One region of the Ensifer sp. GW101-20A05 genome, then DNA from elsewhere that is predicted to be linked to it. Evidence: predicted binding sites of a transcription regulator. Region 1 holds the regulator's gene; each other region holds the start of a gene.

The links. Region 1 encodes PhoB, which activates phosphate uptake and scavenging genes when phosphate is short. Its sites were predicted from a motif close to TGTCATNNANCTGTCAT; they were not measured.
Region 2: the regulator PhoB is predicted to act here: its motif matches at 2,238-2,254, upstream of AC070A_RS02735 (BtaA family protein).
Region 3: the regulator PhoB is predicted to act here: its motif matches at 2,365-2,381, upstream of AC070A_RS15220 (DUF1868 domain-containing protein).
Region 4: the regulator PhoB is predicted to act here: its motif matches at 2,236-2,252, upstream of AC070A_RS15410 (DUF2794 domain-containing protein).

What each region holds. Positions count from the first base shown of each region.
Region 1 covers NZ_JBWKZT010000003.1:463,567-467,195, reverse strand. Annotated here, with positions in the region: gene AC070A_RS11480 (aspartate aminotransferase family protein) at 1-639, opposite strand, end outside; gene AC070A_RS11475 (GcrA family cell cycle regulator) at 1,060-1,581, shown strand; gene phoB (phosphate regulon transcriptional regulator PhoB) at 1,650-2,333, opposite strand; gene phoU (phosphate signaling complex protein PhoU) at 2,592-3,305, opposite strand; gene pstB (phosphate ABC transporter ATP-binding protein PstB) at 3,348-3,629, opposite strand, start outside.
Region 2 covers NZ_JBWKZT010000001.1:524,488-528,116, reverse strand. Annotated here, with positions in the region: gene AC070A_RS02745 (glycoside hydrolase family 25 protein) at 1-14, opposite strand, end outside; gene AC070A_RS02740 (class I SAM-dependent methyltransferase) at 267-935, opposite strand; gene AC070A_RS02735 (BtaA family protein) at 940-2,190, opposite strand; gene AC070A_RS02730 (putative bifunctional diguanylate cyclase/phosphodiesterase) at 2,367-3,629, shown strand, end outside.
Region 3 covers NZ_JBWKZT010000005.1:176,754-180,382, forward strand. Annotated here, with positions in the region: gene hisC (histidinol-phosphate transaminase) at 1-490, opposite strand, end outside; gene AC070A_RS15210 (polyprenyl synthetase family protein) at 495-1,409, opposite strand; gene mtgA (monofunctional biosynthetic peptidoglycan transglycosylase) at 1,555-2,328, shown strand; gene AC070A_RS15220 (DUF1868 domain-containing protein) at 2,433-3,167, shown strand; gene AC070A_RS15225 (glutathione S-transferase family protein) at 3,189-3,629, shown strand, end outside.
Region 4 covers NZ_JBWKZT010000005.1:216,447-220,075, forward strand. Annotated here, with positions in the region: gene AC070A_RS15400 (Bax inhibitor-1/YccA family protein) at 169-906, shown strand; gene AC070A_RS15405 (GNAT family N-acetyltransferase) at 1,029-1,586, shown strand; gene AC070A_RS15410 (DUF2794 domain-containing protein) at 1,811-2,215, opposite strand; gene AC070A_RS15415 (DUF1223 domain-containing protein) at 2,529-3,302, opposite strand; gene acnA (aconitate hydratase AcnA) at 3,509-3,629, opposite strand, start outside.

The DNA of each region.
Region 1 (3,629 bases):
CAGGAGCAGGCCGAATTCGTCGCAGAGGGCGCGCAGTTCCTGCATGAATTCCTTGGTCGCGGGACGGATGCCGCCCTCGCCCTGGATCGGCTCGATCAGGATCGCGGCGGTCTCCTCGGTGATCGCATTCTTGACGGCCGCGATGTCGCCGAACGGAACCTGGTAGAACCCTGGGGCCTTTGGCCCGAAACCTTCAATGTACTTTTGCTGACCACCGGCGGCGATCGTCGCGATCGTGCGACCGTGGAACGCGCCCTCGAAGGTGATGATGTGAAACTTCTCCGGCTGGCCTTTGGCGAAGTGGTACCGCCGCGCCGTCTTGATCGCGCATTCCAGCGCTTCCGCACCGGAATTGGTGAAGAAGACCCGATCGGCAAAGGTGACGGCCGCCAAGCGGCGTCCAAGACTTTCCTGACCGGGAACTTCGTAAAGGTTGGAAAGGTGCCAGACCTTCTCGGCCTGCGCCTTCAGCGCCTCGACGAGATGCGGATGCGCGTGGCCGAGCGAGTTCACGGCAACGCCGGCGGCGAAGTCGAGATAGCGCGAGCCGTCTTCGGCGATCAGCCAGACGCCCTCTCCTCGCTCGAAACGCAACGGCGCGCGCATGTAGGTATCGTAAAGCGGCGTGGTTGCAGTCATGCGAGGCTCTCCTTACTCCAGTCGGCATCGGTCCCGCTGCTTCATGCGGCCCGATAAAAATCAAAAATGCCGCCTTTCGGCGGCGCAGGCACTATTCCTATTTCGCGCCGCAATGTCAATAAAACCAAGCCTTGCAGTGCAACAGAGAAGCCCGTTTCCCGGCGGCGAAAAAATCGCCCGGAAGGGCTTGCAAAAATGCAACGCCAGCCGAGCAAGTTGGGGAAAACTACGAAATCGATTCGGCGTGAATCCCGGGACTCTTGCCACGGAGTCCGACGGTCAGTACGTTAACATTCAATTACTAGACGCATGCGGCGGACCTAGTCACCAAAAGAGTTATCGCGTTTGCAACCTCGGGATTCAACCGGGGTGCGGTGAGGGATTCTGCCATCCCCAACGCTGAGAACGGAGAGTGCAGAAATGAACTGGACTGACGAGCGGGTGGAGAAACTGAAGAAGCTTTGGTCCGAGGGCCTGAGCGCAAGCCAGATCGCGGCACAGCTCGGCGGCGTCAGCCGTAACGCTGTCATCGGCAAGGTTCATCGCCTGAGCCTTCCAGGCCGTGCCAAAGCCGGCGGCAGCACCACTGCGGCGGCCCGCCCGAAGCGGCCGACCTCGGCGCCGCGCGCTCCGAACTACGCCTCGCGCGTTTCGACCCGCACCGTTGCCCGTCCGTCCGGCGCCACCGTTCTCAAGGAAGAGATCGAAGTCGATCTCGTTGCCGAGCAGGATTTCAGCATCCAGACCGACGTGGTCGTGCCGATGTCGCGCCGCCTCGAGCTAACCCAGCTCACGGAACGCACCTGCAAGTGGCCGATCGGCGACCCGCTGAAGGAAGAGTTCCACTTCTGCGGCAACGATTCCCCGGAAGCTTCGCCCTATTGCAGCTTTCATGCGCGGCTTGCCTACCAGCCGTCCGCCGAGCGCCGTCGGATGCGCTAAGGATCCGCACAGGACCAAAACGAAAGGGGCCGATCGGCCCCTTTTTTATTGACTTCTGTTTGCCCTTCTCAGCTTTCGAGCGAGTAGCCGGCGCCGCGCACGGTGCGGATGACATCAGGCATGGTCGAGAAGTTCAGCGCCTTGCGCAGGCGGCCGACATGCACGTCGACGGTCCGCTCGTCGACATAGATGTCGTGGCCCCAGACGCCGTCCAGCAACTGCGAGCGCGAGAAGACACGGCCCGGAGAGGACATCAGGAACTCCAGCAGGCGGAACTCTGTCGGCCCCAGGCGAACTTCGCGGCTGCGGCGATGGACGCGATGGGTTTCCCGGTCGAGCTCGATGTCGCCGCAGCGCAGCAGCGTCGAGAGAACTTCGGGCTTCGCCCGGCGGAGCATCGCCTTGACGCGGGCCATCAGCTCCGGCGTGGAGAAGGGCTTGACCACATAGTCGTCGGCACCGGTCGCCAGACCGCGAACGCGCTCGCTTTCCTCGCCGCGCGCCGTCAGCATGATAATCGGCAGCCGCTCCGTCTCCGGGCGCTGGCGCAACCTACGGCAAAGCTCGATGCCGGAGACGCCAGGCAACATCCAGTCGAGGATCAGAAGGTCGGGCAGGCGTTCCTGTAGCCGGATCTCCGCCTCGTCACCCCTGAGGATCGTATCGACGTCGAAGCCTTCAGCTTCCAGATTGTAACGCAGCAGGACGCTCAGCGCCTCTTCGTCTTCGACCACGGCGATTTTTGGCAACATCAGGTAACGTCTCCTTACCGCGAGCGCCGCGCGGGTCCAGCGGACCGGCCGGCACTCAGACACTCTAAATCTGGAGCACATCCGCCGTTTTCAAAGGCGGGGCGAAAACCGCATGCTTCAGATACAGGAATTCGGGGCCGCGACCGAAGCCGCGACCGGATGATATTCATGGGGCATGCATTGCGAACGGCGCGTTTAACGCCAGAGCGGGATGAGGAAAAGTGTATGCGGTTGTCCCCCGCATCCCGCTCCAACCTTCTAGTCGTTGACCGAGCCCAACGTCGACGTGTTGTCATCCTTCGGGCGCTCGCCCTCCGGCTGGGCACCCGTCGCCATGTAATAGATCGTCTCGGCGATGTTGGTCGCGTGGTCGCCGATACGCTCGATGTTCTTGGCACAGAACAGAAGATGCGTGCAGGGCGTGATGTTGCGCGGATCTTCCATCATGTAGGTGAGCAACTCGCGGAACAGCGAGGTGTAGATCGCGTCGATCTCCTCGTCGCGCTCACGAATGCTGTTGGCCTTTTCCGGCGAACGCGACGCATAGACGTCGAGCACTTCCTTGAGCTGCACCAGAGCGAGCTCGGCGAGGTGCTCGAGACCGCGGGCGAGCTTGCGCGGGATGCCCGAACCGGCAACCGCGATCACGCGTTTGGCAGTGTTCTTGCCGAGGTCGCCGACACGCTCCAGGTCGGAGGCGATGCGGATCGACCCCATGATCTCGCGAAGGTCGGCGGCGACCGGCTGGCGCTTGGCGATCGTGACGATCGCCTTCTCGCCGATCTGACGCTCGGCATCATCGAGAACAGTGTCGTCCGAGATTACCTTTTGCGCCAGCGCCAGGTCGGAATTGACCAGAGCGCGGACGGATTCGGCGACCATCTGCTCGGCGAGACCGCCCATTTCCGAGATGCGGCGCGTCAGGTACTTCAGTTCTTCGTCATAGGCGGACATGATATGCATGGACATGATCGTCGATCCTTACGGGAGTGACTGTTGCAGCCGTGATTGGCCTCAGCCGAAGCGGCCCATGATGTAATCCTGGGTGCGCTGGTCATCCGGATTGGTGAACATCTTGTCGGTGTCGTTCTCCTCGACGAGATTGCCGAGGTGGAACATGGCGGTGCGCTGCGACACGCGGGCGGCCTGCTGCATCGAGTGGGTCACGATGACGATCGTGAAGTTCGTGCGCAGTTCATGGATGAGTTCCTCGACCTTGGCGGTCGCGATCGGGTCGAGTGCCGAGCAGGGCTCGTCCATGAGGATGACTTCCGGGCTGACGGCAACAGCGCGTGC
Region 2 (3,629 bases), on a different contig from region 1:
AGAAGCCGGCGCATGAGGTACCTGTCTAGAGACGAGCGACGATCCTGCCTCACACGATGGCTTTCATATCGGTGATTTCCCCCGCGAGGCGTGAACCTCATCTTCACCATATCATCGTAAAAATTGGGTTAGCTCAAGCGGGAATTGCAGGTGGGCGGGAGTTCGCCGATTTCTACTCCAACGCGAAATCCCCTTGGTGATTTCGGTGCTCTCGGGCGACGTGAGATAGGGGCGATCCCTGCCGACCGCGCGACGGGTTCCCGGTTTCAGGCGGCGATTGCGACGGCCGGGCGGTGATAGACCGCAAGCCAGGCGTAGCCGCGACCGATCGCGCGGCGTTCGAGATCGGCGCCGTTTACTCTCGCCTTCTCGCGCAGAACCTCGAAGAGGTTTGCGCGTGGCGTGACATGGAAGCGATCGAGCCAGCCGTGCAGCGCGCGGCGGAAGCTCGCCGGCAGGCGCTCCTGCTGGCCGAAATCGGCGATGTGCAGCGAGCCGCCTGGATTGAGCGCGGCGATGGCCGCTTCGATCGCCTTCTGCCAATCGGGGATCATCGACAGCGAATAGGAGATGACGATGCGATCGAAGCCGCGCTCGCCGAAGATGGCGGGGTCGAAATCCGTGGCGTCGGCGACCTGAAGTTCGGCACGGCGCTTGCCGCTACGGTTGAGCTTTGCATCGGCGGAGGTCAGCATTTCCGAGGAAATGTCCAGGCCGAAGAGACGGGCCGAAGGGAAGCAGCGGCCGATCAGCGCCAGATTGCGCCCGGTGCCGCAGCCGACTTCGAGCACAGAGGCACCGGGGGCCGGGTTCATCTCCCGGATCAGCGTGTCGCGGCCGAAGAGATAGTACTTCCGCGTCAGATCGTAGAAATGCCGCTGGTAGCGGTACATGTGGTCCATGCGCCGCGCGTGCGAAATCCCGGCCTCACGCATCGGCTCAAGCCTTCTTCCGATAGATGTGGAAACCACCATAGATGGCGGAGCGGTCTTCGGCGCCGAGCTTGACCGATGCTTCGGCATCGTAGTGCCACTGGTCGAGCAGGGCCGAGGAGACACGGCCGGGCAGGATGCTGTCTTCTGCCGCCGTGCGGAAGATGACGATCGCGCCGGTATCGGCCGTGCGGGTGATCTCGGTCCAGAGATCGTTGAGCTGCTGGTCGGTCATCCAGTCCTGGGCATCGAGCAGGATGTAGCGGTCGACGGAAGCCGCCGGCTTGCTCGCCAGGAGCTCGGTGTAGCTTGCGTGGTGGACCTCGACACGCTCGGCATTGTTGCGGATCGCCTCGTAGGCGCGGGCATTGAGGTAGGGCGGTAGCTCGCCTTCGTGCGGCAGCGGATAGCGGCGCCCAAAGGCCTGCCAGGCGAAGTAGTTTTCCCGCAGCGGAAAGTGACAGGTGAGCTTTTCAAGCCGATGGCGCAGCACGGCGGCGAGCGACTTCTCGCTGCTGAGGCTTGCCAGCTCGTCGAACTGCTGCGGCGGGATGCCAAGCCCGAATAGCGAGCTCTTGCGGCCGGTAATCCAGCGGATGACGGGGCGATCGAAAAGCGGTGCCAGGCGCTCGTCGAAGAATTGCCGCTGCTCGCGCATCGAGCCGGCCTGGACGAATTCTTCCGGGTTGACGCCGTGTAGACGGGCGAGCAGGTGGCTTGCGGCAATGAAGCGGCCGAGCAGGCCGGTGCGATAGATGTTGCGGCCGAAGACGCCGATGCGGCGGCGGCCGGTCAGGTCGCGGCCGTTCCAGTAGCTGCGCGTCGCGGTGTCGAGCTTCGGCGCAATGAAGAGGTCGAAGGCCTGGACGTTGGTGGCCGTGCCCTGGGTCGCCAGGAAACGCGTGACATCCTTGTGGCTCGGCAGATGGCGGAAGGCCGCGAGCTTGAGGCGGTTCAGCGCGATGTGGTGCGGGTTGAGGTCGACGACGTCGATCTTGCGCGGGCCGGCCGACAGATAGGTCAGCATATTGCAGCCGCCGGAGCCGATAGTGACGATCCGGTGCTCCGGGCCGAGCTGCATCGCTTCCATGTCGACGATCGGATCTTCCCAGATCTGCGGGTAGACAAGACCGGAAAAAAGCAGGCCGAAGAGACGCTCCGAGAGGCCGGCAAGGGAAAAGGTCTTGTGCTGGAGCAGGGCGTTTTTCAGCTTCGGATTTTTTCTGCCAAAGCCGACGTCGGGGGCTAGTTCGGTCATCTCTGCCGGTCATCCAGTTGAAACTTAGCCGCTTCTAAAGTGACTCCGCTACACTTTGATGACGAGGTTTCCACAGCCCCCAGAGCGCGCTCGAACGGCCGCCATACTATTTTTCACCCATAAGAAATCATTAAACCCTGGCGTGCTAGCACCGGCTCATATTCGGGGGCGTCGACATGATGTTAAGAACGTTTCTGCCGAAGCCCGAGCAGCGATTTGCGGTTGCCGGCGCGGCATTGGGGGCTCTGGTTTCCGCGGCGTGGCTGGCGACGGAAACCGTGCTCGCAAAACAATCGAATTGGGATGTTCCGACAATGCTTGCGGCTGGCGCCATGCCGTTCCTCGGCGGGTCCTTCTATCGCTGGCGTTACTCGCGCCGCCTCGAACACGAGTTGCATGCAGCGCGCCGCGCCGAGCGGCGCTTGCGCCACGAGGTCCACCGCGACAAGCTCACGGGTCTCGCAAATCGCGCGGCGCTGGAAGCGGACATTCGTCAGGCGCTTTGTGCCGAAGGGCCGGCCTTCGAGCGCAATGCCCTGCTCCTACTTGATCTCGACCGGTTCAAGGCGATCAACGATACGATGGGTCACGATGCCGGCGACCGGCTGCTTGCACTCTTCGGTGCCCGGCTGAGGCGCGCCTTTTCCGGGGAGGCAACCGTCTACCGGCTCGGCGGAGATGAGTTCGTGCTTGCAGCGGCCGATGCCGCGTCACAGGTCGAAGCGGAAATACTCGCAATGCGGGTAAAGGCATTGTTCGAAGCGCCGTTCGATCTTGGCGATGCACGGGTCGCATCCGGCTGCAGCATAGGCATCGCCTTCGTCGAGCGAAGCGATACGGCAACGGGCGACGTGCTGAAGCGTGCGGACCTGGCGCTCTACGAGGCGAAGGCGATGAGCGGCAATAGCCACGCCTTCCACTCGGAAACGCTGACCCACGCCGCCCGGCAGCGGGCGGAGGCCGAGCGCGATGTGGCACGCGGGCTCGAGAACGACGAATTCTTCCTCGAATTCCTGCCGATTGCCGGGACGGCAAGCGGAGCCATCCGCGCTTTCGAGGCGCTGCTGCGCTGGCGGCACCCGCTTCGCGGCGTCATCGGCGCGGAAGCCTTCATAGAGCCGTCTGAGCAGAGCACGAGTGCGCTTTCGCTTGGCTATTGGACACTTCAGACGGCCTGCACGGAGGCTGCCCGCTGGGCTTCGCCGACCGGACTGACGGTCGCCCCCTTCGCCCCGCAACTCAAGGATCGAGACTTTGTTGCGCAGGTCAGGCAATGCCTCGCCGAGGCGAGCTTGCCGCCGGGACGCCTGACGATCGAGATCACCGGGGACTTTTCGACCGAAGATCTCGCCCTGATTTCCGAAAATCTCCAGGGGTTGCGCGCGCTTGGTGTGCGGATTGTGCTTGGCGGCGGCGCCGGTTCATCCTTGCCCTTGAAC
Region 3 (3,629 bases), on a different contig from region 1:
CGAGCGGCAGGCCGATGCCGGTCGGAGCGTTCGGGTTCGGCAGGATGATCGCGCCGCAGGGGCGATCATAGTCGGCGATGTCGATCTCGAAGGCGTCGTTGAGCGGGACCTCGACCGTGTCGATCTCGAAAAGCCGAGCGTAGGTCGAATAGAAGCTGTAGGAAATATCCGGATAGAGCAGCGGAGAGTCGTGCTTCAGGAGGCCGGCGAAGATATGGGCCAGCACCTCGTCCGAGCCGTTGCCGACGAAGACTTCTTCCGCCGTCACGCCATAGCGCGCGGCGATCGCCTGGCGAAGCTTCAGCGCCAGCGGGTCGGGATAAAGGCGGAGATCGCTGCTTGCTGCAGCACCGATCGCGTCGAGCACGTTTTGCGAGGGACCGTAGGGGCATTCGTTGGTGTTGAGCTTCACCAGATTGGCGATGCGCGGCTGCTCGCCCGGGACGTAGGGCTTGAGCTTGGAGACGATCGGCGACCAGAATTTGCTCACGGGGCTAGTTCCTGCGGTTGGCGACGAAGCGGGCGGTATCGACGAGAATGGCAGAGCGCTCGCCATAGGGCGCGAGCAGGGCTTCGGCTTCTGCGACCAGTTGCTCCAGCCGCTCCTCTGCCCAGACCTGGCCGTGCAGCGCGACGAGCGTGCCTTTGCCGCGAGCGGCGTCCTTGCCGGTCGCCTTGCCCATGGTCTCTGCGTCAGCGGTGAGGTCGAGCAGGTCGTCGGCGAGCTGGAAGGCAAGGCCGATCTTTTCGCCGAAGTGGCGAAGCCGGGCGCGGTCGTTTTCCGATGCGCCGGCGACGATGGCGCCCGCTTCGCAGGCGAAGCGGATGAGGGCGCCGGTTTTCATGGCCTGCAGCGTCACGATGCCGGCCTCGTCGGGCGGCGACTTCTCTGCTGCCAGATCGAGCGCCTGTCCGCCAGCCATGCCGCCGTGGCCGGCGGCGCGTCCGAGCGCCAGGATCAGCTCCACTTTCTGGCCGTCCGTCAACAGCGTTTCGGGGGCCGCGATGATGTCGAAGGCGAAGGTCAGCAGGCTGTCGCCGGCGAGGATCGCGGTTGCCTCGTCGAAGGCCCTGTGCACCGTCGGCTGGCCGCGCCTGATATCGTCGTCATCCATCGCCGGCAGGTCGTCATGGACGAGGGAATAGCAATGTACGCATTCGAGTGCCGCGCCGACGCGCAAGGATGCATCGAGGCCGCCGCCGAGAAGATCCGCACATTCGATCACCAGGAAGGGGCGCAGACGCTTGCCGCCGTTCAGCACGCCGTGCCGCATGGCCGCGAGCAGGTTTGTCGGTCGCGTGATCTCGTCGACCGCCGTCGCCGAGCCGAGCAGGCGCTCGAGCAGAGCTTCGACGGCGCGGGCATTGCCGGTGAGGCGGCGGGTGAAGGGCGATGTGTCCTGGCTCATGCGCGCTCTTTGGCACGGGCGAAGAGGGCTTTCAACGGGGATTCGTGTCGCAGCGGCGCGCTTTCCCTGGGACAGCCGCCTGGGCGCCTTGCCTTTTACCAGAAAGCCCGTTCAACTTTGCCGGACCATACACTAAGAGAAGCGGATGGACAGCGAGGTGAACAGTCAGGCCGTGAACGTCGTTCCGGAAGCGCGCGAGGAGGGCGAAGTGCCTTCCAGTCGCTGGTCGTCGCTTCGCCGGACGTTGCGCACGAAACGCCGCCAGATCATCCTGGCTGTCCTGGGTTTCGTTGCCCTGCCCTATGTGCTGATCGTTCTCTATCTCTTCGAGTTCGTCCACCCGGTCTCCACCTTGATGCTGCGCGATCTCGTTCTACTTCGCGGCTACGACCGCCAATGGGTCGATTTCGAAAACATCTCGCCGGTGCTCGTCCAATCGGTGATGATGTCAGAGGACGGTCAGTTCTGCGCCCATGACGGCGTCGACTGGGGCCAGATGCGCGGCGTGGTCGAGGATGCGCTTGAAGGGGAATCGACCCGTGGCGCCAGCACCATCCCGATGCAGACCGTCAAGAACCTCTACCTCTGGAACGGCCGCTCCTTCCTGCGCAAGGGCATGGAGCTGCCGCTGGCGGTCGCTGCCGATTTCGTCTGGAGCAAGCGGCGGATGATGGAGATCTATTTGAACGTCGCCGAATGGGGTGATGGGATCTACGGTATCGAGGCGGCGGCCCGCCACCATTTCGGCGTTTCCGCGGCGAAGCTCTCGCGCCGGCAGGCCGCACTGCTTGCGGTTTCGCTGCCCAACCCGAAAGAGCGCAATGCCGGCAAACCCGGCCGTGGGCTCAAGCGTCTGGCGAATTTGATCGAGCGTCGCGCCAGCCGCTCCGGCGGCTACATCACCTGCCTTTATGATTGAGATCAGACCTTTTCATTGGATGCGGTTGCCGGGGGATGTCATCCTGGCTTCGTAGAGTTCTGCCATCTGGGCCCTCTCTCCATTCAAAAGGCCCGATCGCTCCCATGACCTCGATTTCCCCTTCGCTTCTCGCCTTTGGCCGCAACGCGGACACCATTCCGCCGAAGCATCTCGGAACCCGCTACGCCACGGACGGCCGCTTCCTGCGTGAGCCGGGCAACACGGTCGTCTCCCACGTCACCGCCGGATCGCCGTCCGAGACGGCCGTGCTTGCCGTGCGCGAGCGTCTGATGGCGATGCCCGAGGCGGGGCAGTTCGCCTTCACGCATCCGTCCAGCCTGCACATGACGATCTTCCAGGGCATCATCGAATATCGTCGCAGGCTACCCTATTGGCCCGTCGATATGGCGCTCGATACACCGATCGATGTGATGACCGAACACTACTGTGCGCGGCTGAGGCACTTTGCGCCGTTGCAGCCCTTCCGTGCCCGCGTGACCGAGATCACGCCAACCGGTCTCGCGCTTGAAGGCGACAGCGTCGCCGATCGGGCTTGCCTCAAGGCCTGGCGCGATGCTTTCGCCGAAGTCTTCGGCTATCGCCATCCTGATCATGACGACTATGCGTTTCACATCACCTTCGCCTATGTCATCGACTGGCTCGATGACGCGGCACTGCCGCGCTGGCAGGAAATGTTGAGCGAACAACTCGCCTGCCTCAGGGAGCGGGCGCCCGTGATCGAGCTCGATCCGCCGGCCTTCTGCTCGTTCGAGGACATGAACCATTTCGAGGAACTGATCGTTTTCTCGGACAGATCAGCAATCACGGCCAGCAATTAAGGCCAGCATCAAGGAATGTAGATGACCGGACTTACCCTTTACGTCGGCAACAAGAACTATTCGTCCTGGTCGATGCGGCCCTGGATGGCGATGACCGCCGCGGGCATCGCCTTCGAGGACGTGGTCATTCCCTTCGATTTCGCGGCCGGCAATCCTGATATCCGCGCGATCTCGCCGACCGGAAAGGTGCCGCTGCTGCGCCACGGCGATCTGCTCGTCTGGGAATCGCTGGCGATCATCGAATATGTCGCCGAGCTCTTTCCCGACGCCGGGCTTTGGCCGTCCGATCGCCAGGCCCGCGCCCGGGCCCGCAGCTATTCCATGGAGATGCTCTCCGGTTTCAGGGCGCTGCGCGGTGCCTGCCCGATGAACATCCGCCGGGAGAGGCGGGCGCTTCAGGTGGATGCCGACGTTCGCGCTGATGTCGTGCGCATCGAGCAGATCTGGAAGGAGGCGCTTGCC
Region 4 (3,629 bases), on a different contig from region 1:
TCGAATCCAGGGGCTTCGGGTCTTGTACGCAACGGGTTTCGGCATCATATTTATCCACAGGCATGCTGGAGCTCCGCAGCGGCGCCTGGGCGTGGAAGCCAGCCTTCCAAAGCGAGACTGTTCGCCGCCCGACACCGTAACTTCCACCGGAGCTTAAATGAGGAAACAATGGCTGATCTGAGAAACTACCAAACCCGAATGTCGCCCGCCGGCGCTCAGGCGGGTGCCGTGATCGATGAGGGCCTTCGCGCGTACATGCTGAAGGTCTACAACCTGATGGCCCTGGGCCTGGCGATCACCGGCGTGGCAGCTTACGGAACCTATGCGCTTGCCGCCTCCAATCCGGCATTCGCCCAGCTCATCTACGCTTCGCCCCTGAAGTGGGTCGTGATGCTGGCGCCGCTGGCGATGGTCTTCTTCATGAGCTTCCGCATTAATTCGATGAGCGTCTCCGCAGCACAGACGACGTTCTGGATCTATGCCGCCCTGATGGGCCTGTCTCTGTCGTCGATCTTCCTGGTCTTCACCGGCCAGAGCATCGTGCAGACGTTCTTCGTCACGGCCGCTTCGTTCGGCGCTCTGTCGCTCTACGGCTACACGACCAAGAAGGACCTGTCGGGCTTCGGCACGTTCCTGATCATGGGCCTCTTCGGCCTGATCATCGCGTCGATCGTCAACATCTTCCTTGCTTCGTCGGCCCTCGGCTTCGCGATCTCCGTGATCGGTGTTCTGATCTTCGCTGGCCTCACCGCCTACGACACGCAGAAGATCAAGGAAATGTACTACGAAGCCGATGACAGCACCGTTGCCGGCCGCAAGGCGATCATGGGCGCGCTGACGCTCTACCTCGACTTCATCAACCTGTTCATGTTCCTGCTGCAGTTCATGGGCAACCGGAACAACTAAGCTTGAAACGAATAGCGGAAAAGGCGGCCTCGGCCGCCTTTTTTGTTGCCGGAAATAGTTGATCGCGTCCCGGCCCCCATGGGAGTAAAGGACGACGAAACCTCGAGATGCAGTTTACCGCCATGTCCCTGAGTCTGCGTGACGCCACCTTGGCCGACCTTCCTGCCATCGCAGCGATCTATCGCGAATCCGTACTGAACGGCGTCGCCACCTATGAGATCGAACCTCCTTCCGAAGCGGAGATGCGAAACCGCTTCGAGACGATCATCGGCAACGGCTACCCCTATGTGGTCGCATGCGATGGCAGCGGATCGATCGTCGGCTATGCCTATGCGTCCGCCTTCCGGACGCGCACGGCCTATCGCTTTCTGGTCGAGGATTCGATCTACCTGGCGCCGGAAGCGCGCGGCAAGGGTGCTGGCAAGGCGCTGCTCGTCGAACTCATTCGTCGTTGCACCGAGCTCGGCTTCCGGCAGATGGTTGCGGTGATCGGCGGTGCCCACCCGGCATCGATCGCCGTACACAGTTCGCTCGGCTTCGAGCATCAGGGCACGATGAAAGCGACCGGCTTCAAGCATGGCCGTTGGCTCGACACGGCGATCATGCAGCTCGCGCTTGGCGAGGGCCAGAAGAGCGATCCGCCGGAAGACGTCTATCCAGACACGCTCTATCAGAACTGATCGTCGCCTCGCGGACGCCCGACATGCGCTGATTGCAGTCGGCCGTCCCGGGGCGGGTCAAAGCCCTGCGTCGGAAGAGGTCGCCGCGCATCTCACCGGGACGCCGGTGCGGATCAGGTCTTAAGGCGCGTCGCGATCTTGCAGGTCCGCTCCCAGCGCTTCAAGCTTCTGATATTTCGCAGGTCGTTATTGCAAAACCGCTGCGCAGTTTTGCGCGACCTGCTTCAGGTTTCCACCAGCTTCAGGACCTTGTCGAACACCTTGAGCACCTGGGCGAGCTCGTGGCCGCGTTTCAGGATCGTGCCGTGAATGTTCAGCACGCTATAGGCGCCCTGTTTCGTCGACAGCTTCGGGTTCTTCTCGATCCGGTAGAGCGGCATTTCTCCCGAACGCTTGAACACCGAGAAGACCGCGCGGTCCTTCAGGTGGTCGATGGCGTAGTCCCGCCATTCGCCTTCGCCGACCATTCGACCGTAGACCCAAAGGATCTGGTCCAACTCGCGGCGATGGAAAGTGATGGGGGGAGGGTTCTTGGCGTTCTTGTATTCGTGAAGATGGACGACCACTTCGGAAGTGGTCTCGCGCTGATGGCGCGCCTCGCCTTGCGGCAAATCCGGCTCATCGGTCATCGGCAATCCGGCCTTCTGTTGTGACAGAACGATAACAGTGTGCCTGACGTGAGCCGAAAAGCAAGCCGGAAGCCGTTGGACGAAGAGGGCATTTCTTACCTCTGCCCCATTTCAGTCAAATCGCCGCCCCAATTCACCGCAAAACTCGCGAGCGCTGACGGACAGAGTCGTTGCCACCGTATGTCCGGTCAGGTCGTCATGCTGCGGGAGTTCACCGAACGCAGCCATGGCCGGTTCGGTCCGGTAACTTCGAACCCTCAGCCCCAGCCCCTCGATGCTGCCGGGCCGAACCACCCCCTTGCGCCGCGCCCGCTTACAACTTGCCTTGCGGGCCGGCGAGCACCGCCGTGGCGCCGATGATCGCGCCCGGCGTTTCCTTGTCCTTCATCGATTGCAAGAGAACGGCACAGCCACTGTTGCCGGGGCGCTCGGTCAGAACTGTTGCGGGAAGGGTGAAGGTTGCCGGCTTTCCGTCCCACATGCCGATCGTCTGAATGTCGCGCACGGCATGCCAGTAGGGGATTTCCTTGCCGCTGTTCTCCCCCTTCTCCATCTTCACCACTTTCGCGCGGTCGAAATAGACGACGACGACGTTCGCCTTGCCGATGCCGCTACCGACGTTGATCTGGATTTCTTCGCCCTGGATCTTCGCCTCGACGGGAACGGCAAGCCCCTTGCCTTCGGCCTTCATTGTCTCCAGCCGCGTTTTGATCGCCTGAAGATTGCCGCCGTTGACATGGTCGCGCCCGTTCAGGATCGCCTGGGGCGTATAGACGCCATTGCGACCGAGCATCCGGGCATAGGCATATTGCCGTTCGGTATTTTCCTTGGAGGCCAGTGTGTCGGCCCAACCGAGATAGTTCCAGTAGTCGACATGGTAGGCGAGCGCCACGACATCACCGCCATCGACAAGCGCCTTCAGCGCCGCATCGGCCGGCGGGCAGGAGGAACAGCCCTGGCTGGTGAACAGTTCCACGACGCCTTTGATCACCTGTCCGTCCTGTGCCCCGGCCGGTGCACCAGCGGCTGCGAACAGCCCGAAAGCCAGTGCAAAAGGGCGAATGAAAGAACGGTCTGCGGATGTCATGGCGTCACTTCGTTGGGGGCCGTCGGCCTACTCCTTATGGGGGAGTTCATTACATACGCCGGCCACGCATCAACGGGAAGTCACGTTGGAGTGAGGTGGCGGGTGAGCACAGGCTTGTGTTGGGACGTTTTGGGATTTGACAACCAAAGAAAGAGCCGGGTCGCCTCTCGGCGTCCCGGCTCCAATGCTTCGCGATGGTCTGGCGATCAGGCGGCGAGGTCGCGCAGAACCGTCTGCAGGATGCCGCCGTTGTTGACGTAGGTCACTTCGTCCAGCGTATCGATCCGGCAGATCAGCGGAATTTCCTTCGCGCTGCCGTCGCCATAG